One region of the Lelliottia sp. EB106-05-01-XG201 genome, then DNA from elsewhere that is predicted to be linked to it. Evidence: predicted binding sites of a transcription regulator. Region 1 holds the regulator's gene; each other region holds the start of a gene.
The links. Region 1 encodes PurR, which represses purine synthesis genes. Its sites were predicted from a motif close to CANGCAAACGTTTGCNTG; they were not measured.
Positions count from the first base shown of each region.

Region 2: a site for PurR is predicted at 2,560-2,577, ahead of glyA (serine hydroxymethyltransferase). Genes of this name have one in related genera too.
Region 3: a site for PurR is predicted at 4,221-4,238, ahead of cvpA (colicin V production protein). Genes of this name have one in related genera too.

Region 1 covers NZ_JBYTDV010000001.1:2,640,954-2,648,015, forward strand. Annotated here, with positions in the region: gene AC3WS9_RS12435 (C40 family peptidase) at 1-615, shown strand, start outside; gene sodB (superoxide dismutase [Fe]) at 738-1,319, shown strand; gene AC3WS9_RS12445 (MFS transporter) at 1,359-2,525, opposite strand; gene cydH (cytochrome bd-I oxidase subunit CydH) at 2,695-2,784, opposite strand; gene purR (HTH-type transcriptional repressor PurR) at 3,081-4,106, shown strand; gene punR (DNA-binding transcriptional activator PunR) at 4,125-5,036, opposite strand; gene punC (purine nucleoside transporter PunC) at 5,152-6,336, shown strand; gene cfa (cyclopropane fatty acyl phospholipid synthase) at 6,633-7,062, shown strand, end outside.
Region 2 covers NZ_JBYTDV010000001.1:1,276,101-1,283,162, reverse strand. Annotated here, with positions in the region: gene AC3WS9_RS06035 (DUF2569 domain-containing protein) at 9-503, opposite strand; gene AC3WS9_RS06030 (DoxX family protein) at 675-1,097, shown strand; gene glyA (serine hydroxymethyltransferase) at 1,190-2,443, opposite strand; gene hmpA (NO-inducible flavohemoprotein) at 2,748-3,926, shown strand; gene glnB (nitrogen regulatory protein P-II) at 4,032-4,370, opposite strand; gene glrR (two-component system response regulator GlrR) at 4,451-5,788, opposite strand; gene qseG (two-component system QseEF-associated lipoprotein QseG) at 5,785-6,549, opposite strand; gene qseE (two component system sensor histidine kinase QseE/GlrK) at 6,546-7,062, opposite strand, start outside.
Region 3 covers NZ_JBYTDV010000001.1:1,455,382-1,462,443, forward strand. Annotated here, with positions in the region: gene truA (tRNA pseudouridine(38-40) synthase TruA) at 1-271, shown strand, start outside; gene AC3WS9_RS06825 (DedA family protein) at 304-963, shown strand; gene accD (acetyl-CoA carboxylase, carboxyltransferase subunit beta) at 1,118-2,023, shown strand; gene folC (bifunctional tetrahydrofolate synthase/dihydrofolate synthase) at 2,093-3,361, shown strand; gene dedD (cell division protein DedD) at 3,351-4,046, shown strand; gene cvpA (colicin V production protein) at 4,294-4,782, shown strand; gene purF (amidophosphoribosyltransferase) at 4,818-6,335, shown strand; gene AC3WS9_RS06855 (UbiX family flavin prenyltransferase) at 6,425-6,994, shown strand.

The DNA of each region.
Region 1 (7,062 bases):
ACCAGCTCCAGTAAAAGCGAAAAGAAAAAAACCACCACCGCTCGCAAGCAGTCCACCTCCAGTAAGGCCCTCACCAGTAAAACCCGAAGCAAACCGACCCGCACCGCAAAAGTGACTCCGGAAAAATGCACCGTGCGTAAAGGACACAAAACTAACTGCGTGAAAGTGGGCAAAACGGCGAAGCTCTCTGAGGTGCATAAAGTGCGCGTGCAGAAAGCGCAAAAAACCGCGATGAACAAACTGATGGGTCAGATTGGCAAACCGTATCACTGGGGCGGCACCTCCCCGCGCACCGGTTTCGACTGCAGCGGTCTGGTCTATTACGCGTATAAAGATCTGGTGAAGTTCCGCATTCCGCGCACCGCGAACGAGATGTATCACCTGCGCGATGCCGCGTCGGTTAATCGCGGTGAACTGGAGAGCGGCGATCTGGTGTTCTTCCGCACCCAGGGTCGCGGCACTGCCGATCACGTGGGCGTTTACGTCGGCAACGGGAAATTCATTCAGTCTCCTCGCAGCGGCCAGGACATTCAAATCACCTCCCTGAGCGAAGACTACTGGGTTCGCCATTACGTTGGCGCGCGCCGCGTGATGACACCGAAAACCATTCGCTAATCCCTGCCCTGCCGCGCCGTCGGCAGGGTAAGTTCCTCTTTTGCATACCCTTTCAATTTGCTACTCTATCCATGCACTCAATAGGGTTATTGGCGTGCAACACTATAATAAGGAGAGAAGCAATGTCGTTCGAATTACCTGCATTACCGTATGCAAAAGACGCCCTGGCTCCGCACATTTCCGCGGAAACCCTGGAGTATCACTACGGCAAACACCATCAGACCTATGTCACTAACCTGAACAATCTGGTGAAAGGCACTGCGTTTGAAGGCAAAACGCTGGAAGAGATCGTGCGTAGCTCTGAAGGTGGCGTGTTCAACAACGCGGCTCAGGTCTGGAACCACACGTTCTACTGGCACTGCCTGGCCCCGAACGCCGGTGGCGAACCGACCGGTGAACTGGCTGCAGCGATCAATGCCGCGTTTGGCAGCTTTGCAGATTTCAAAGCGAAGTTTACTGACGCCGCAATCAAGAACTTCGGTTCTGGCTGGACGTGGCTGGTGAAAGAGGCTGATGGCAAACTGGCTATCGTTTCCACCTCTAACGCAGGCACCCCACTGACCACCAGCGCGAAACCGCTGATGACCGTCGATGTGTGGGAGCACGCTTACTATATCGATTACCGTAACGCTCGCCCGAACTACCTTGAGCACTTCTGGGCGCTGGTTAACTGGGAATTTGTGGCGAAGAACTTCGCCGCGTAAGAGACACGCAGAAGGGTTTTGCCCTTCTGCGTTTTTGGTTTATTCCGTCACGCTGGCCGGTTCCGGCTGTTTGCGACCGGATGTGAGAACCAGCAGCAGACCAAGAGCCGCAATAATCGCCCCCATCACCGGGACAAAGCTGTATCCCAGCCCGCCCGAAATCACCGCCCCACCCGCTGCCGCGCCGAGCGCATTACCGAGATTAAACGCGCCGATATTCACGGACGACGACAGACCCGGCGCTTCGTGTGCCACACGCATCACGCGCATCTGCAACGGCGGAACCACCGCAAAGGTCGCCGCGCCCCACACCACCATCGCAATGGCCGCCCCGAATTCGTTACGCGCCAGCCAGGGAATGGCGAGCATAATCACAATCAGCAGGGTTAAGAAGCCTTTCAGCGTACCGGTAACCGAGCGATCCGCCAGCTTGCCGCCGAGATAGTTCCCGAGTGAGAAGCCAACGCCGATCAGGACCAGCATCGCCGTCACAAACAGCGGCGTCGCGTGGGTAATGTCATGCAGCACGGGAGAGATATAGGTGTAGAGCGTGAACATCGCGCCTGCGCCGAGCACCGTCGTTAACAGGGCAGACAGCACCTGCGGGCGCACCAGCACCGACAGCTCTTTGCGCACGTCCGGGCGCTCGCCCGCCTCGCCTTTCGGCAGGGAGAAGAACAGCGCGATCATCGCCACCACGCCCAGCCCGGCGGTCGCCAGGAACGACATTCGCCAGCCAATCACTTCCCCGAGCCAGGTCGCCGCCGGAACGCCGCCAATGTTGGCGATGGTCAGGCCCATAAACATCGTCGCCACCGCGCTCGCCTGTTTATGTTTTGGCACCACGCTCGCGGCCACCACTGAGCCTAAGCCAAAGAACGCGCCATGGTTCAGGCTGGTCAGAATGCGCGACAGCAGCAGCGTCGTGTAATCCGGCGCAATCGCCGACAGCACGTTGCCGAGGGTAAAAATCGCCATCAGGAAGATCAGCGCATTGCGGCGGGCGCGATGGGAGAGCAATAGCGTCATGAGCGGCGCACCGATCATCACACCAATTGCATAGGCGCTGATGAGCATCCCCGCCGCTGGAATGGAGACGTCCACGCCTTTAGCAATGACGGGCAGCAGCCCCATCGGGGAAAACTCGGTGGTGCCGATGCCAAAAGCGCCAATCGCCAGGGCCAGCAGGGGAAAATTGATTTTCATTGTTAACTCCGGATGCCGTGTCGTCGTCATCGCGCGACACGGGACTAAGATGGCAAAAGCATGACATCAATCACAAAAAATGAGAAGTTAACAAATTAGCAAAAGATTTTTGCAGGATGGGTAACAATCAGGGAGAGGAGACGAGGGAGAGAACTCTCCCTCGCTTAAATCAGTGCAGGGCTGCGGTCAGACCTGCTGCAACAATCAAAGCCAGCACAATAACGGTCGTGGTCAGCGAAAACTTCAGATCGGTACTCATCAATTTTTCTCCTTTTAATCACCTTACGAAAAGTGAGCTTGCTCATTTTTACACAGTTTACCCCAAAAATCTTCCTGGATTTAGACTGATAACCGTTTTTGCTCTTCCCCTTTTCATCAAGATAAGACAAAATTCCACGCTAAATTTATAAGCGTACCGGCCACTGACCCCCTCCTGACGTTCTGAGTCGTTTTCCCGGCGTATCGCAATTCACATTGCGAGATAAGGGTGAGAGAAGGCAAACGTTTACCTTTAAGTATTTCAGGAGTTTAAGATATGGTCTGGAGTGACATGTAATGGCAACAATTAAAGATGTGGCGAAACGCGCAAACGTTTCCACTACAACCGTATCACATGTAATTAACAAAACGCGTTTTGTTGCGGAAGAGACGCGCAACGCCGTATGGGCTGCCATCAAAGAGCTGCACTACTCCCCGAGTGCCGTGGCGCGCAGCCTGAAAGTGAACCACACCAAATCGATCGGCCTGCTGGCGACCAGCAGCGAAGCCGCCTATTTCGCGGAGATCATCGAAGCCGTTGAGAAAAACTGCTTCCAGAAGGGCTACACCCTGATCCTTGGCAACGCCTGGAACAGCCAGGAAAAGCAGCGCGCTTACCTGTCGATGATGGCGCAAAAGCGCGTCGATGGCCTGCTGGTGATGTGTTCTGAATACCCGGAATCCGTGCTCTCCATGCTGGAAGAGTACCGTCACATCCCGATGGTGGTGATGGACTGGGGCGATACCCGCGCCGATTTCACCGACTCCGTGAACGACAACGCCTTCGAAGGCGGCTACATGGCGGGCCGTTACCTGATTGAACGCGGCCACCGCGAAATCGGCGTGATCCCGGGTCCGCTGGAGCGCAACACCGGCGCAGGCCGTCTGGCTGGTTTCATGAAAGCGATGGAAGAAGCGCTGATCACGGTGCCGGAAAACTGGATCGTGCAGGGCGACTTCGAGCCGGAGTCCGGCTATCGCGCGATGCAGCAGATTGTCTCCCAGTCACATCGCCCGACCGCGGTCTTTATCGGCGGCGATATTATGGCGATGGGCGCGCTTTGCGCAGCCGACGAACTCGGTTTGCGCGTCCCGCAGGACATTTCTGTGATCGGGTACGATAACGTGCGCAACGCCCGCTACTTCACCCCGGCGCTGACGACCATTCACCAGCCGAAAGACTCGCTGGGTGAAACGGCCTTCAACATGCTGATGGACCGCATCGTCAGCAAACGCGAAGAGTCGCAGTCGATTGAAGTCCACCCGCGCCTGATTGAGCGCCGCTCCGTCGCCGACGGTCCGTTCCGCGACTACCGCCGTTAATCACCTCTGAGGGGCCGGTTATTCCGGCTCCTTCAGCCACTCTCTGTTCAGCGTTTCGCTATCCCCCAGATACTCCAGCAGCCACGCCAGGGCCGGTGACATATCGTTTTGCTGCCAGGTCAGGCAACAGGCCGCATCCGGGAACGGGTTTTCCAGCGTTAAGGCCACCCACTCACCGCGATCGATACGCGGACGCGCGAAATGCACCGGCACCATCCCGACGCACAGCCCTGCGGAAAGACAGGTCGCCGAGGTTTCCCAGTCAGGGGCCACCACCCGCCGCTGGTTATCCAGCAGCCAGGTGATGCGTTTTGGCAGCGATCGGGACGTATCTTCCAGCACCAGCGACGGCCAGTTGCGCAACGTGTCATCGCTCAACGGGCCTTCAATAGCGGCGAGGGGATGATCGCGCGCCACGACGCAGGTCCAGCTCAGGGCTCCCATATCGCGAAAGGCATAACGTCCGCCCACCGGGATCGCCTGCGTGGCACCGATCGCCATCTCCACCCTGCCGTCAGAGAGCGCATCCCACACGCCGTTGAACACCTCCTGGGACACGCGCAGCTCCACGTCCGAGAAGTGGCGGTAAAAATCGACCACCATCTGGCGGGTGCGTTCCGGTTTGACGATGTTATCCACCGCAATGGCGAGATGGCCGCGCCAGCCGTTGGCAATCTGCTGACACTGCTCGCGGGTGATCATCATTTTTTTGATAACAGATCGCCCTTCTTTCAAAAACCAGACGCCCGCAGGCGTCAGGACGACGTCGCGGTGGCGGCGCTCAAACAGCGGAACCGCCAGCCACTCTTCAAGCTGACGCACGGTATAGCTTACCGCAGACGGAACGCGGTGCAGTTCCTGGGCCGCGCCGCTAAAGCTGCCGTTGCGCGCAACCGCATCAACCACTTCTAAGGAATATTCAGACCACATTTTTTGCCTGCAAAATTTTTGAATGCAACCACCAAATATTAGCGTTTCACAAGGCAGTTTGCACTCCCTACACTCTGCGCCAGTGAATACCCGCCCTCTTTAGGAAATAAAAACAATGCAACCCAACAAAGGATTCCTGGTCTGGCTCGGCGGCTTAAGCGTGCTGGGCTTCCTGGCCACCGACATGTACCTGCCCGCGTTTGCCGCGATGCAGGCGGATTTACAGACCCCAGCCGCCGCCATCAGCGCCAGCCTGAGCCTGTTCCTCGCCGGTTTTGCCTTCGCGCAGCTGCTGTGGGGGCCGCTCTCCGACCGCTACGGTCGTAAACCGATTTTACTCTTAGGTCTGGCGATTTTTGCCGTCGGCTGTCTGGGCATGCTCTGGGTGCGCGATGCGACCTGGCTTCTGGTACTGCGTTTTATCCAGGCATTCGGCGTGTGTGCCGCGGCGGTGACCTGGCAGGCGCTGGTCACGGACTACTATCCCGCTTCACGCGTGAACCGCATTTTTGCCACCATCATGCCGCTGGTCGGTCTTTCTCCGGCCCTGGCCCCGCTGCTCGGCAGCTGGATCCTGGTGCATTTTGACTGGCAGGCAATCTTCGCCACCCTGTTTATCATCACCCTGGTGCTGATGTTACCGGCCTTCGCGCTGAAACCGGCGCCAGCCAAACCGGCTGAAACGACGGATAATCGCGTCACCTTCCTCTCCCTGCTGCGCTCCCGCGCCTATCGCGGCAACGTGCTGGTCTACGCCGCCTGTTCCGCCAGCTTCTTTGCGTGGCTGACCGGTTCGCCGTTTATTCTGCACGATATGGGCTACAGCCCGGCGGTGATTGGTCTGAGCTATGTCCCGCAAACCATCGCCTTCCTGGTCGGCGGTTATGGCTGCCGCGCGGCGCTGCAAAAATGGCAGGGACAGCAGATGCTGCCGTGGCTGCTGGTGCTCTTCGCGGTGAGTGTGATTGGGACCTGGGCCGTTGGCTTTATTCCAGACGTCGGGCTGACGGAGATTCTGATCCCGTTCTGTGTGATGGCCGTGGCGAACGGTGCGATCTATCCTATCGTGGTGGCGCAGGCGCTGCGTCCGTTCCCGCATGCGACGGGGCGTGCAGCGGCGCTGCAAAACACGCTGCAGCTGGGTCTGTGCTTCCTGGCAAGCCTGATTGTTTCGGCGCTCATCGCCACCCCGCTGATGACCACCACCAGCGTGATGCTGGCGACCGTGGTTCTCGCCGCGCTGGGCTATCGCATGCAGGCCTCAGCGAAAGATCGGGTAAGCGAAACGGCACAAGCATAATCGCGCCAGCAATTATGTGACATTTTAGTGATTAGGCTGCTAATAACTTTCGGTTGAATCACCGTTTTTTGCAGCCTATACTAAATTTGCTTCACACAAATACGATAAATATTATGTGTTAACGGGAGCCGGAGTGCTCCCGTTTTACCATGGAAGGCCTTTCGGTAAGGGTTATCTCCCTTCCTCTGTTCTACGTCGGATATTAGCCTCGCGGAAAAACCGTGGGATTTCTCACAAACCATAAAAAACGGCTACGCTGTTTGAAGGTTCTGATCACAGCAGGTGATGGAGAAGCTATGAGTTCATCGTGTATAGAAGAAGTCAATGTCCGGGACAATGACTGGTTTCGGATCGTCAATGAATTACTGAGTCGGGCGGGCGTCGCGATTAACGGGTCTGCCCCATCCGATATTCAGGTAAAACACCCCGATTTTTTCAAACGCGTTCTGCAGGAAGGTTCGCTCGGTCTGGGCGAGAGCTACATGGACGGCTGGTGGGATTGCGAGCGGCTGGATATGTTTTTCCATAACGTTCTGCGCGCCGGGCTGGAAAACCAGCTCCCTCACCGCCTGAAAGACACCCTACGTATCGCCTCTGCGCGATTGCTCAATCTGCAAAGTAAAAAGCGGGCGTGGATTGTCGGGAAAGAGCATTACGATCTCGGAAACGATCTTTTCAGCCGCATGCTTGACCCGTTCATGCAATATTCCTGCGCCTACTGGAAAG
Region 2 (7,062 bases), 1.4 Mb from region 1:
AGGACGCACTAGCGACAGAATACCTCGTTAATGCGTTCTGATTTCAGGAAATAAGGTATCCAGATGACTGCCGCTATTACAGATGTCGTTGCAAAAGAGATATCTTTGCTATTCATCTTTGCGTCGTAAAAACAGACTGGAATACCATAATAATAGAGAACAGATATCATTCCGGCCAGATAATAAGCAATCATCAAGATGCGAGTATGTTTTTTCTTTTTAAAAAAGCACCAGCTTGCACATACGGTTATCACGAAGTGAAGTATCGTCAAGGCCATATAGCCAGCATCAAACCAGTTTATCCTGTTGGCATAGGGCCAGACACCGATCATCGCCGCGATAATCCCTAGCACGCCTAAGAGTAACAGGCCGAGGTTAATCGTTAATCCCGCAGCGGGAAGATACAGAAATCCATTAATTTGCTTCAAAAAAACACGTTCACACGGGTCGCAAAGCCCTGACCCTTTATTGGCTTCCTGCTGCTGACATTCAATGCAATGCATGTGTATTCCCTTACCAAAGAAAAAAGCGGATTTTACACACCTCCCGTATGCAATGCCGCAGTCTCAGGAATTAAAATCACTCATTTGTCTGATTCGGGATCAAAACACGAATGGCGATTTCACGAGTTGTGTATTAGCTTTAAAATATGCCCCCTCAATAACGAGCCTGCCATGAACACTCTACGCTATTTCGATTTCGGTCAGTCCCGCTCGCTGGTTCTGCTGATTGCACGTATCGCGGTTGTTGTGTTGTTTATTATTTTTGGTATTCCGAAAATGACCGGGTTTGATGGAACGGTGCAATATATGACGTCCCTCGGCGCACCGATGCCGATGCTGGCGGCGATTATTGCGGTGATCATGGAAGTGCCCGCCGCGATTTTGATTGTGCTCGGATTCTTTACCCGACCGCTGGCGGTGTTATTCGTCTTCTATACGCTGGGGACGGCGGTGATTGGTCACCATTACTGGGATATGAGCGGCGATGCGGTGATGCCGAACATGATTAACTTCTACAAGAACGTCAGTATTGCCGGGGCGTTTCTGTTACTGGCGGTAACCGGGCCGGGGGCGATATCGATTGACCGTCGGTAAAACCCTGCCCGATGGCGCTTCGCTTATCGGGCCTACATTCGCAGACAATAAAAAAGGCCGCTTACGCGGCCTTTTTTAATTGAAGCAATAACTTACGCGTACACAGGGAAACGTGCGCAGATATCCAGCACTTTACCTTTGATACGTTCGATCACAGCTTCGTCGTTGATGTTGTCGAGAACATCACACATCCAGCCAGCCAGCTCTTTCACTTCGGCTTCTTTGAAACCGCGGCGAGTCACAGCCGGAGAACCAATACGGATACCGGAGGTCACAAACGGGCTCTTCGGATCGTTTGGAACGCTGTTTTTGTTGACGGTGATGTTAGCACGACCCAGCGCGGCATCAGCTTCTTTACCGGTCAGGTTTTTGTCCACCAGATCCAGCAGGAACAGGTGGTTCTCAGTGCCGCCAGAAACCACTTTGTAGCCGCGGTTCAGGAACACTTCCACCATTGCTTTGGCGTTTTTGGCAACCTGCTGCTGGTAGACTTTGAACTCTGGCTCCATCGCTTCTTTCAGCGCCACTGCTTTGGCCGCGATTACGTGCATCAGCGGGCCGCCCTGTGCGCTTGGGAACACGGCAGAGTTCAGTTTCTTATACAGATCTTCGTCACCGCCTTTCGCCAGGATCAGGCCGCCGCGCGGACCCGCCAGGGTTTTGTGGGTGGTGGTGGTCACGACGTGCGCGTGTGGAACCGGGTTCGGGTAAACGCCTGCCGCGATAAGACCAGCAACGTGTGCCATATCCACGAACAGGTATGCGCCGATGCTGTCTGCGATTTCACGCATTTTTGCCCAGTCAACCACGCCGGAGTAAGCAGAGAAACCACCGATGATCATCTTCGGTTTGTGGGTCTGCGCCTGCTTCGCCATGTCTTCGTAGTCAATTTTGCCGGACTCATCAATACCGTAAGGGATGATGTTGTACAGTTTGCCGGAGAAGTTAACCGGGGAACCGTGAGTCAGGTGGCCACCCTGCGCCAGGTTCATACCGAGAACGGTATCGCCCGGCTGCAGCAGCGCGGTGTAGACCGCGAAGTTAGCCTGAGAACCAGAGTGCGGCTGAACGTTAGCGTAGTCTGCGCCGAACAGCTCTTTTGCACGGTCAATCGCCAGTTGTTCAACGATATCAACGTATTCGCAACCGCCGTAGTAGCGCTTGCCCGGGTAACCTTCTGCATATTTGTTGGTCAGCTGAGAACCCTGCGCCTGCATCACGCGCGGGCTGGTGTAGTTCTCGGAGGCGATCAGTTCGATGTGCTCTTCCTGACGTACTTTTTCCTGCTCCATAGCCTGCCACAGTTCGGCATCATAATCGGCAATGTTCATTTCACGCTTTAACATCCGCATCTCCTGACTCAGCTAACAATAAAATTTGGCCTAAAAAAGGCTGTCCTGATAGACGACGGGCAACAGTATAACCGAATAGTGTTGCGATAACAGGTCTTGACAAAGGATTTTACGCAAACGTTTACCTCCACGCCACGCAAGGGTTTGAGGAATAAAGACCTCGTGCTTTTCAATGGATTTCTTTTCAGGTTTGTGATGCAACTATTTCATGATGCAAAGAACCATTTACAACACAGGGTTATTTTTTATAAGATGCATTTAAAATACATCATTAAAATAACCGTCAAAGGAAGTTGCTATGTTAGACGCTCAAACCATCGCTACAGTGAAAGCCACCATTCCCCTGCTGGTCGAAACCGGCCCTAAACTCACCGCCCATTTTTACGATCGTATGTTTGCGCATAATCCGGAGCTCAAAGAGATTTTCAACATGAGCAACCAGCGCAACGGCGATCAGCGCGAAGCCCTGTTTAACGCCATCGCCGCCTATGCCAGCAATATTGAAAATCTGGCTGCGCTGCTGCCTGCCGTTGAGAAAATCGCCCAGAAGCATACCAGCTTCCAGATTCAGCCCGAGCAATATGACATCGTCGGCGGCCATCTGCTGGCGACGCTGGACGAGATGTTCAGCCCGGGTCAGGACGTGCTGGACGCCTGGGGTAAAGCCTACGGCGTGCTGGCCGGCGTGTTTATCAATCGTGAAGCGCAGATCTACAGCGAGCACGCCACAAAAAACGGCGGCTGGGAAGGCACGCGCGCGTTCCGTATCGTGGAGAAGACCCCACGCAGCGCGCTTATCACCAGCTTTGAATTTGAGCCGGTCGACGGGCAGCCGGTCGCGGATTATCAGCCGGGCCAGTATCTCGGCGTGTGGCTGAAGCCTGAAGGCTTCCCGCATCAGGAAATTCGTCAATATTCTCTGACTCGTCAAGCGAACGGCAAAGGCTATCGCATTGCGGTGAAACGTGAAGACGGCGGTCAGGTCTCTAACTGGTTGCATAACCACGCCAGCGTTGGTGATGTGGTGCATCTGGCGGCTCCGGCGGGTGATTTCTTTATGGCGGTGGAAACGAATACGCCGGTGACGCTGATCTCAGCGGGTGTCGGACAAACGCCGATGCTGGCGATGCTGGATACCCTCGCGGCGTCAAACCACAGTGCGCAGGTTAACTGGTTCCACGCGGCACAAAACGGCCAGGTACATGCTTTTGCTGACGAAGTGAAAACGCTGGGTGCCACGCTGCCGCGCTTCGCGTCTCACGTCTGGTTTAATCAGCCTGAAAGCGGAGACCGGTTTGATAGCGCAGGGCTGATGGATTTACGGACTCAGGAAGGGTTGTTCAGCGATCCGGCGATGCAGTTTTATCTTTGCGGTCCGGTCGGGTTTATGCAGTTTGCAGCGGGTCAGTTGGTTGAGCTGGGTGTGAATGCAGAGCAGATTCATTACGAATGCTTTGGTCCGCATAAGGTTCTGTAAGCCAAACAAAGCCGGGTGGCGCTGCGCTTACCCGGCCTACTCGCTGAGATTTTGTAGGCCGGGTAAGGCGAAGCCGCCACCCGGCAATCACAACGGAGCTAAGGGTTAAATCGCCGCGTCGTCTTCTTCACCCGTACGAATACGGATCACGCGCGCCACATCAAAGACGAAGATCTTGCCGTCACCGATTTTACCGGTCTGCGCCGTGCGGATAATGGTATCCACGCAGGTATCCACGATATCGTCGGTCACCACAATTTCGATTTTCACTTTCGGCAGGAAATCCACCATGTACTCTGCGCCACGGTACAACTCGGTATGACCTTTCTGGCGACCAAAGCCTTTCACTTCGGTGACTGTCATCCCGGTGATACCGACTTCCGCCAGCGCTTCACGCACATCATCCAGTTTGAAAGGTTTAATAATCGCATCAATCTTTTTCATGGTGGGTCCTTAAACGCTCGCCTGTCTGTAGCCTCGTAATCGATTGCTCACAGTATCATAGTCAGTCAAATTTTGCGGTACTACTCTTTAAAATCGTTCGCTTCCAGCTCGTGGCGCGACAGCAGTTTGTAGAACTCGGTGCGGTTACGTCCGGCCATGCGCGCGGCGTGGGTGACGTTGCCTTTGGTGATCTGCAGCAGCTTGCGCAGATAGTTGAGCTCGAACTGGTTACGCGCTTCGACGAAGGTCGGCAGCGCCGTGTTTTCGCCCTCCAGCGCCTGGTCCACCAGCGCATCGCTGATCACCGGCGAAGAGGTGAGCGCCACGCACTGCTCGATCACGTTCACCAGCTGACGCACGTTGCCCGGCCAGCTGGCGGTCATCAGACGTTTCATCGCATCGGTTGAAAACGCGCGTACGAAAGGTTTATGCCGATCGGCCGACTGACGCAGCAGATGGTTTGCCAGCAGCGGAATATCTTCTGAACGCTCGGCGAGTGCGGGGATTTTCAGGTTCACGACGTTGAGGCGATAGTAGAGATCTTCGCGGAACTCTTTGCGCTCCATCGCTTTCGGCAGATCGCGGTGCGTTGCGGAAATGATGCGCACGTTGATGTCGATATCCCGGTTACTGCCGAGCGGGCGCACTTTGCGCTCCTGCAACACGCGCAGCAACTTCACCTGCAGCGGCGCGGGCATGTCACCAATCTCATCGAGGAACAGCGTGCCGCCTTCTGCCGCCTGGAACAGCCCTTCCCGGCTGCTGACCGCGCCGGTAAAGGCTCCGCGCGCATGGCCAAAGAGTTCCGATTCCAGCAGTTGCTCCGGCAGCGCGCCGCAGTTGATGGCGATAAAGGCATTTTTACTGCGCGGGCTGGCGTTGTGGATCGCCTGGGCCAGAATCTCTTTCCCGGTCCCGCTCTGGCCGTTGATCAGCAGGCTGACGTCCGACTGGGCGACCATCCGCGCCTGCTCCAGCAGGCGCAGCATTATAGGGCTGCGCGTGACAATCGATTCGCGCCACTTCTCATCCACCGACGGGGCGGAGTGTTCCAGCGCATCGTCAATAGCTTTATAAAGCGCGTCTTTGTCCACCGGTTTGGTCAGGAAGCTGAATACGCCCTGCTGGGTGGCGGCGACCGCATCCGGGATTGAGCCGTGAGCGGTGAGGATAATCACCGGCATGCCCGGCTGCAGCTTCTGGATTTCGACAAACAGCTGCATCCCGTCCATCTCGTCCATGCGCAGATCGCTTATCACCAGATCGACCTTCTCACGGCCCAGCGCTTTCAGCCCTTCCGCGCCGCTTTCGGCGGTGACCACGCTGTAACCTTCGCTGACCAGACGCATTCCCAGCAGCTTGAGCAGGCCGGGATCGTCATCCACCAGCAGGAGATGGGCAGGTTTGCGGCTTGTCATGGCTTCTCGTCCTCTTGTTTCGGCGTCTCGCTCTCCTGCTCCGGCGATTTGGCGGGCTGCGCAGTGCCTTTTGTATTATCCGGCAAATAGTTGCTGGAGGGCTTGCGGGTGGAGAGCTGCCGTTCAATATCCGTCAGGTTTTCCAGCTTGCGGGTGGTGGTATCAAGCTGGGAGCGTAAATATTGCTGCTGCTGGCGCAGGGTATCCAGTTCGCCGTCCGCAGACTGTTGCAGCTTGCTGTAGCGCGAACGCTCTTCGGCGAGCTGTAACTGCAGTACCTGCCCGTCGCGCCACAGCTGATACAGCGGGCGAATTTGCGCGGGGATCTGCGGGCTGAGCGCATCCATACGCGAAGTATTGTTGCGACGCTCAACCGGATTGATTTTGGCATTAGCCAGCAGGATGCCGCGCTTGAAGGTGTCCTGCCAGGTGTCGTCGGCCCACTGATGAGCCTGCGCGCGGGCCACGGCGGGGGCTAAACGCTCGGCGCAATCCATGCCGCGCAGCCAGAACAGCGGGTTGGATTCGACATCATGGCCGCTGAGCTGCCAGATGTTATCGCAGTCGGTCGACAGGAAATCCGCCAGCTGATGCTCAGGGTATTTGTCGTCTTGTTTATCGCTGATCGCGCTTTTTGGCGTGTGCGGCACACAGCCCGCCAGCAGTAAGCATGGCAGACCGATTCGTAAAATTTTGCTGGAAAACGTCGCGCTAAACGCGCGGAAAAAGACGTGTGACATACTCACCAGACTTAGATTCATTTCATTGATTTTTCCGGCTCAAGGGGCAGCTCAATGCGAAAACAGACATCCGCGCGGTCGTCGTGGGAGATGTACAACTCCCCGTGCATGCGCCTGATGCAATCGCGGGCAATGCTTAAGCCCAAACCGCTCCCTTTTACCGCACCTTTTCGCTGATGACTTCCCTGGAAAAAGGGCTCAAAAATCATCTTCTGTTCGTCATCCGGAATAGGACTACCGGTGTTGGCGACGTCAATACAGACCCGTGAATTGTGGGTAAAACTGCGAATATAAATGTTACCGGATTCAGTACCATAGTGCACCGCATTGGAATAAAGATTATCCAGCACACTCATTAATAGCATAGGTTCGGCAAAACAGACTGGCTCCTGGAGATCCAGCTCGGTATGCATCATTTTAGCTCGCGCAGGCAGGCTGTGGGCGGAGAGCACCATATCGACCAGCGGTTCTATCTCCACTTTTTCCAGTTCGACGGCACCGTCGGCCAGTTTGCGATTGTAATCAAGCAGTTGT
Region 3 (7,062 bases), 1.2 Mb from region 1:
TACCGTCAGTCGTTATGGCGCGTATGTGGTGGTGGATATCAAAGCCAATGCCTTTGTACATCATATGGTGCGGAATATTGTGGGCAGCCTGATGGAAGTAGGCGCCGGACACCAGCCGGAGAGCTGGATTGCAGAACTGCTGGCAGCGAAGGACAGAACGCTTGCGGCAGCAACGGCGAAGGCGGAAGGGCTGTATCTGGTCTCGGTAGATTATCCGGATCGCTTTGACCTTCCAAAACCGCCAATGGGCCCGCTATTTTTAGCGGACTAACGCAGTTGCAATTCAATTAAGGCTTAGACAATATGGACTTAATACGTTTTCTCATTGATTTCATCCTGCATATCGATGTTCATCTGGCGGAGCTGGTCGCGCAGTACGGCGTATGGGTGTATGCCATTCTGTTCCTGATTTTGTTCTGTGAAACCGGCCTGGTCGTCACGCCGTTTTTGCCGGGCGATTCCCTGCTGTTTGTCGCGGGCGCGCTTTCTGCTTTGCCGACCAACGATCTCAACGTCCACCTGATGGTGGTGCTGATGATCATTGCGGCTATTGTGGGCGATGCGGTGAACTACACTATTGGGCGGGTATTCGGTGAACGGCTGTTCAGTAATCCGAACTCGAAGATTTTCCGTCGCAGCTATTTAGACAAAACGCACGCATTCTATGAACGTCATGGTGGCAAAACCATCATTCTGGCGCGTTTTGTGCCGATCGTCCGCACGTTTGCCCCCTTTGTGGCGGGAATGGGACATATGTCCTATCGTCACTTCGCGGCCTATAACGTGATTGGTGCGCTGCTGTGGGTGCTGCTGTTTACCTACGCGGGCTACCTGTTTGGCGATCTGCCAATCGTGCAGGAAAATCTTAAGTTACTGATTGTTGCCATTATTGTGCTCTCAATCCTGCCGGGCGTTGTCGAAATTATTCGTCATAAACGTGCGGCGGCAAAGCAAGCGAAGTAAGTACGCATTTGCGGTTCGACCACTTTTTTATCCAAAGTTTCGGGCTGTTATGTTTTAATGTGCAACATTCATGGTCTGTTTGTGGCAAAAATGGCATTATGCGCCGCTTACAGCAAAACTGGCATACGACCAGGTTCAGGCAGAAAGGTTATCAATGAGCTGGATTGAACGAATTAAAAGCAACATAGCCCCAACCCGTAAGGCGAGTATTCCTGAAGGGGTGTGGACCAAGTGTGACAGCTGCGGCCAGGTCTTGTACCGCGCTGAGCTGGAACGCAATCTTGAGGTGTGCCCGAAGTGTGACCACCACATGCGTATGTCGGCGCGTAATCGCCTGCATAGCCTGCTGGATGAAGGTTCCATGGTTGAACTGGGTAGCGAACTTGAGCCAAAAGATGTACTGAAGTTCCGTGACTCCAAGAAATACAAAGACAGACTGGCTTCTGCTCAGAAAGAGACCGGCGAGAAAGACGCGCTGATCGTGATGAAAGGCACCCTGCACGAGATGCCGGTTGTCGCTGTGGCCTTTGAGTTCTCCTTTATGGGCGGCTCAATGGGTTCCGTCGTCGGTGCGCGTTTCATCCGTGCCGTTGAGCAGGCTCTGGAAGACAACTGCCCGCTGATCTGCTTCTCCGCCTCCGGTGGTGCACGTATGCAGGAAGCGCTGATGTCACTGATGCAGATGGCGAAAACCTCTGCAGCGCTGGGCAAAATGCAGGAACGCGGTCTGCCGTATATCTCCGTTCTCACCGACCCTACCATGGGCGGCGTATCGGCGAGCTTTGCGATGCTGGGCGATCTGAACATCGCTGAACCGAAAGCGCTGATCGGCTTTGCCGGTCCACGCGTTATCGAACAGACCGTGCGTGAGAAACTGCCGCCGGGCTTCCAGCGCAGTGAATTCCTGATCGAAAAAGGCGCTATCGACATGATCGTTCGCCGCCCGGAAATGCGCCTGAAACTGGCAAGCATCCTGGCGAAGCTGATGAATCTGCCGTCGCCAAGTCCGGACGAACCGCGTGAAGGCGTGGTCGTGCCGCATCAGGAACCCGAAGCCTGATAACTCAAAAAGGGCAGGGCCAGACGGCGCTGCCCTTTTGCTTTCTAACCTAAAATGAAAGTGCGTATCATGGAAAAACAAATGATTCCCCAAGCCACGTCACCCCTGGTCACGTGGCTTTCTTATCTGGAAAATCTCCACAGTAAAACCATCGATATGGGACTGGACCGCGTGAGCCAGGTCGCTGCGCGTTTAGACGTCCTCAAGCCCGCGCCGTTCGTCTTCACCGTGGCGGGAACCAACGGCAAAGGCACAACCTGCCGCACCATCGAATCGATGCTGATGGCCGCCGGTTACAAGGTGGGTGTTTACAGTTCTCCGCATCTGGTGCGCTACACCGAGCGCGTGCGTGTGCAGAATACCGAGCTGCCGGAATCGGCGCACACCGCCTCTTTTGCGGAAATCGAAGCCGCGCGCGGTGAGATTTCGCTCTCCTATTTTGAGTACGGGACGCTCTCCGCCCTGTGGCTGTTCAAACAGGCACAGCTGGACGTGGTGATCCTCGAAGTCGGTTTAGGCGGACGCCTGGACGCCACTAACATGGTCGATGCCGACGTCGCCGTCGTGACCAGCATCGCGCTGGATCACACGGACTGGCTGGGGCCAGACCGCGAAAGCATTGGTCGCGAAAAAGCGGGCGTTTTCCGCGCCAACAAACCTGCCGTGGTGGGTGAGCCGGATATGCCGAACACCATCGCCGATGTGGCGCAGGAGAAGGGGGCGCATCTGATGCGCCGCGGCGTTGACTGGCAGTATGAGGTGTCGGCTGAGGGCTGGCGCTTTAGCGATGCTCAGGGCGTGCTGGATAATCTGCCGTTGCCGCAGGTTCCGCAGCCGAACGCCGCTACCGCGCTGGCGGCCATTCGCGCCAGTGGACTGGCGGTGAGCGAACAGGCGATCCGTGACGGTATTCAGAATGCGCTTCTGCCGGGACGTTTTCAGATTGTCAGCGAGTCTCCGCGTCTGATCCTGGACGTGGCGCACAATCCCCATGCCGCGGCCTACCTCGCAGAACGACTCAAATCCCTGCCAAAAACCGGGCGAGTGCTGGCGGTTATCGGTATGCTTCATGATAAAGATATTGCTGGCACGCTGCCCTGCATGGAGAGTGTCGTCGATTGCTGGTATTGTGCTCCACTGGAAGGCCCACGGGGCGCGTCTGCCGAACAGTTGATGGAACATCTCGCGCAGGGCGAAGCTTATGAAAACGTGGCGCTGGCATGGCACGCCGCGATGGCGGATGCTAAACCTGAAGATACCGTGCTGGTGTGTGGATCGTTCCACACCGTAGCGCATGTCATGGAAGTGATGGAGGCGGGGAGAACCGGTGGCAAGTAAGTTTCAGAACCGTTTAACAGGAACCATTGTGCTGGTTGCGCTGGGAGTGATTATCCTCCCGGGACTGCTCGACGGGCAGAAAAAACATTATCAGGATGAGTTCGCGGCGATCCCGCTGGTGCCGAAACCCGGCGATCGCGACGAGCCCGACATGCTGCCTGCGGCCACGCAGGCGCTGCCTGCTCAGCCTCCGGAAGGGGCGGCAGAAGAGGTGCGTGCCGGAGATGCGGCGGCACCGTCGCTCGATCCCTCTCGTTTGACGGCAAGCAACACCGGCGAACTGGACCCAGTTCCGGAACCGGTCGTGCAGCCTAAGCCTGCCGCGAAACCGGCGGACAAGCCCCAGCCGAAACCACAGCGTGATAAAGCCAGCGAGCAGATTGCCGCTGCGGCAGAAGCGCCGCCGGAAAAACCGGTTCAGGAAGAGAAACCTGCGCCGACCGGGAAAGCGTACGTGGTGCAGCTTGGGGCGTTGAAAAATGCCGATAAAGTCAATGAAGTGGTGGGTAAACTCCGCGGGGCAGGATATCGGGTTTACACTTCACCTTCGACGCCGGTGCAGGGTAAAATCACCCGCATTCTGGTCGGCCCGGATGCCTCGAAAGATAAGCTGAAAGGGTCGCTTGGCGAGCTGAAGCAGATCTCCGGGTTGAGCGGTGTGGTGATGAATTATAGCGCGAACTGATAGGCGCTTACTGCCCTCACCCTAACCCTCTCCCCATAGGGGAGAGGGAACTGATCGGTGCGGTCTTTTCTCCCTCGCCCCTTTGGGGAGAGGGCCGGGGTGAGGGGCAAAAGAACGGACGGCGTTGAGCATTTTTTCAGCGCCTTTTTTATTTACGCGCGGGAAGGAAATCCCTACGCAAACGTTTTCTTTTTCTGTTAGAATTCGCCCCGAACTGGATGACAGGGCGTTTAATCGTGGGACACATATGGTCTGGATTGATTACGCCATCATTGCGGTGATAGGTTTTTCCTGTCTGGTTAGCCTGATCCGTGGCTTTGTTCGTGAAGCGTTATCGCTGGTGACATGGGGTTGTGCTTTCTTTGTTGCCAGTCATTACTACACTTACCTGTCTGTCTGGTTCACGGGCTTTGAAGATGAACTGGTCCGAAATGGAATCGCCATCGCGGTGCTGTTTGTCGCGACGCTTCTCGTCGGCGCTATCGTGAACTACGTGATAGGTCAGCTGGTCGAGAAAACCGGTCTGTCAGGAACGGACAGGGTACTGGGGATCTGTTTTGGTGCGCTGCGAGGCGCGCTGATCGTGGCAGCGATTCTGTTCTTCCTTGATACCTTTACCGGGTTTTCAAAAAGCGAAGACTGGAGCAAGTCCCAGCTGATTCCACAGTTCAGCTTCATCATCAGATGGTTCTTTGACTATCTGCAAAGCTCGTCGAGTTTCTTGCCCAAAGTGTAATCACTTTGAGATGTGGCTTAACGAGGAAAAGACGAATGTGCGGTATTGTCGGTATCGCCGGTTTCATGCCGGTAAACCAGTCTATTTATGACGCGTTATCGGTGCTTCAGCACCGTGGCCAGGATGCAGCAGGCATCATTACCATTGATGCCAACAACTGTTTCCGTTTACGCAAAGCGAATGGCCTGGTCAACGATGTATTTGAAGCCCGCCATATGCAGCGCCTGCAGGGCAATATGGGGATTGGCCACGTTCGTTATCCTACTGCTGGCAGTTCCAGCGCCTCTGAAGCACAACCTTTCTACGTCAACTCTCCGTATGGCATCACGCTTGCCCACAATGGCAACCTGACCAACGCGCACGAGCTGCGTAAAAAGCTGTTTGAAGAGAAGCGTCGCCACATTAACACCACCTCTGATTCTGAAATCCTGCTCAATATCTTTGCCAGCGAGCTGGATAACTTCCGCCATTACCCGCTGGAAGCAGACAACATTTTTGCCGCCATTGCCGCGACCAACCGCCAGATCCGTGGCGCGTATGCCTGCGTGGCGATGATTATCGGCCACGGTATGGTGGCGTTCCGCGACCCTAACGGCATCCGTCCGCTGGTGCTGGGTAAACGCGATCTGGGCGATGGCCGTACCGAGTACATGGTCGCCTCCGAAAGCGTAGCGCTGGATACTCTGGGCTTTGAGTTCCTGCGCGACGTCGCACCGGGCGAAGCTGTCTACATCACCGAAAAAGGCCAGCTGTTTACCCGCCAGTGCGCGGAAAACCCGGTCAGCAATCCGTGCCTGTTCGAATATGTGTACTTCGCCCGTCCGGACTCGTTCATCGACAAGATTTCCGTGTACAGCGCGCGTGTGAACATGGGCACCAAGCTCGGTGAGAAGATTGCCCGTGAGTGGGACGATCTGGATATCGACGTGGTCATCCCGATCCCGGAAACCTCCTGCGATATCGCCCTGGAAATGGCACGAATCCTGGGTAAACCGTACCGTCAGGGCTTCGTGAAGAACCGCTACGTGGGCCGCACTTTTATCATGCCGGGCCAGCAGCTGCGTCGTAAGTCCGTGCGTCGTAAGCTCAACGCCAACCGCGCTGAGTTCCGCGATAAGAACGTGCTGCTGGTGGACGACTCCATTGTGCGCGGCACCACGTCTGAGCAGATCATCGAGATGGCGCGTGAAGCGGGTGCGAAGAAGGTCTATCTGGCCTCTGCTGCGCCGGAAATTCGCTTCCCGAACGTCTACGGAATCGACATGCCGACCGCCAACGAGCTGATTGCTCACGGTCGCGAAGTGGATGAGATTCGCCAGATCATCGGCGCTGACGGCCTGATTTTCCAGGACCTGAGCGATCTGATTGACGCCGTACGCGCCGAGAACCCGGATATTCAGCAGTTTGAGTGTTCGGTCTTCAACGGCATCTACGTGACTAAAGACGTTGATCAGCAGTATCTCGACTATCTCGACTCGCTGCGCAACGACGATGCGAAAGCCGTGCAGATGCAAAACGATCTCGAAAGCTTAGAGATGCACAACGAAGGCTAAGTCTTCGGCTGGTGAGGGCGGGTGCCCTCACTTGCAACTCCCCGCAAAATCCTGCAAAGTCTGCCCGAGATGCAAGTAAGGGCGAAATCATGAAACAACTCATTGTAGGGATCTCCGGTGCCAGCGGTGCCATTTACGGCGTACGACTGCTGGAAGTGCTGCGCGACGTAGCGGATGTCCAGACCCATCTGGTGATGAGCCAGGCGGCGCGTCAGACCCTCTCCCTCGAAACCGATTTTTCCCTGCGCGACGTTCAGGCCCTGGCCGACGTGGTGCACGATGCCCGCGATATCGCCGCCAGCATCTCTTCTGGCTCGTTTAAAACCGCCGGGATGGTTATCCTGCCGTGCTCCATCAAAACGCTCTCCGGCATCGTGAACAGCTATACGGACACGCTGGTGACGCGCGCCGCCGACGTGGTGCTGAAAGAGCGCCGCACCCTGGTGCTCTGCGTGCGTGAAACGCCGCTGCATCTCGGCCATTTGCGCCTGATGACCCAGGCGGCGGAGCTGGGCGCGGTGATTATGCCGCCGGTGCCGGCGTTTTATCATCGCCCGCAAACGCTGGACGACGTGATCAACCAGACGGTCAATCGCGTACTGGATCAGTTTGACATCGACCTGCCGGAAGATCTCTTCGCCCGCTGGCAGGGCGCATAACCCGTTGCCCGTTTTGGGTGCATGATAAGCCTGGTTGCCCCGTTGCGGGGCAATTATGCAACCGCGAT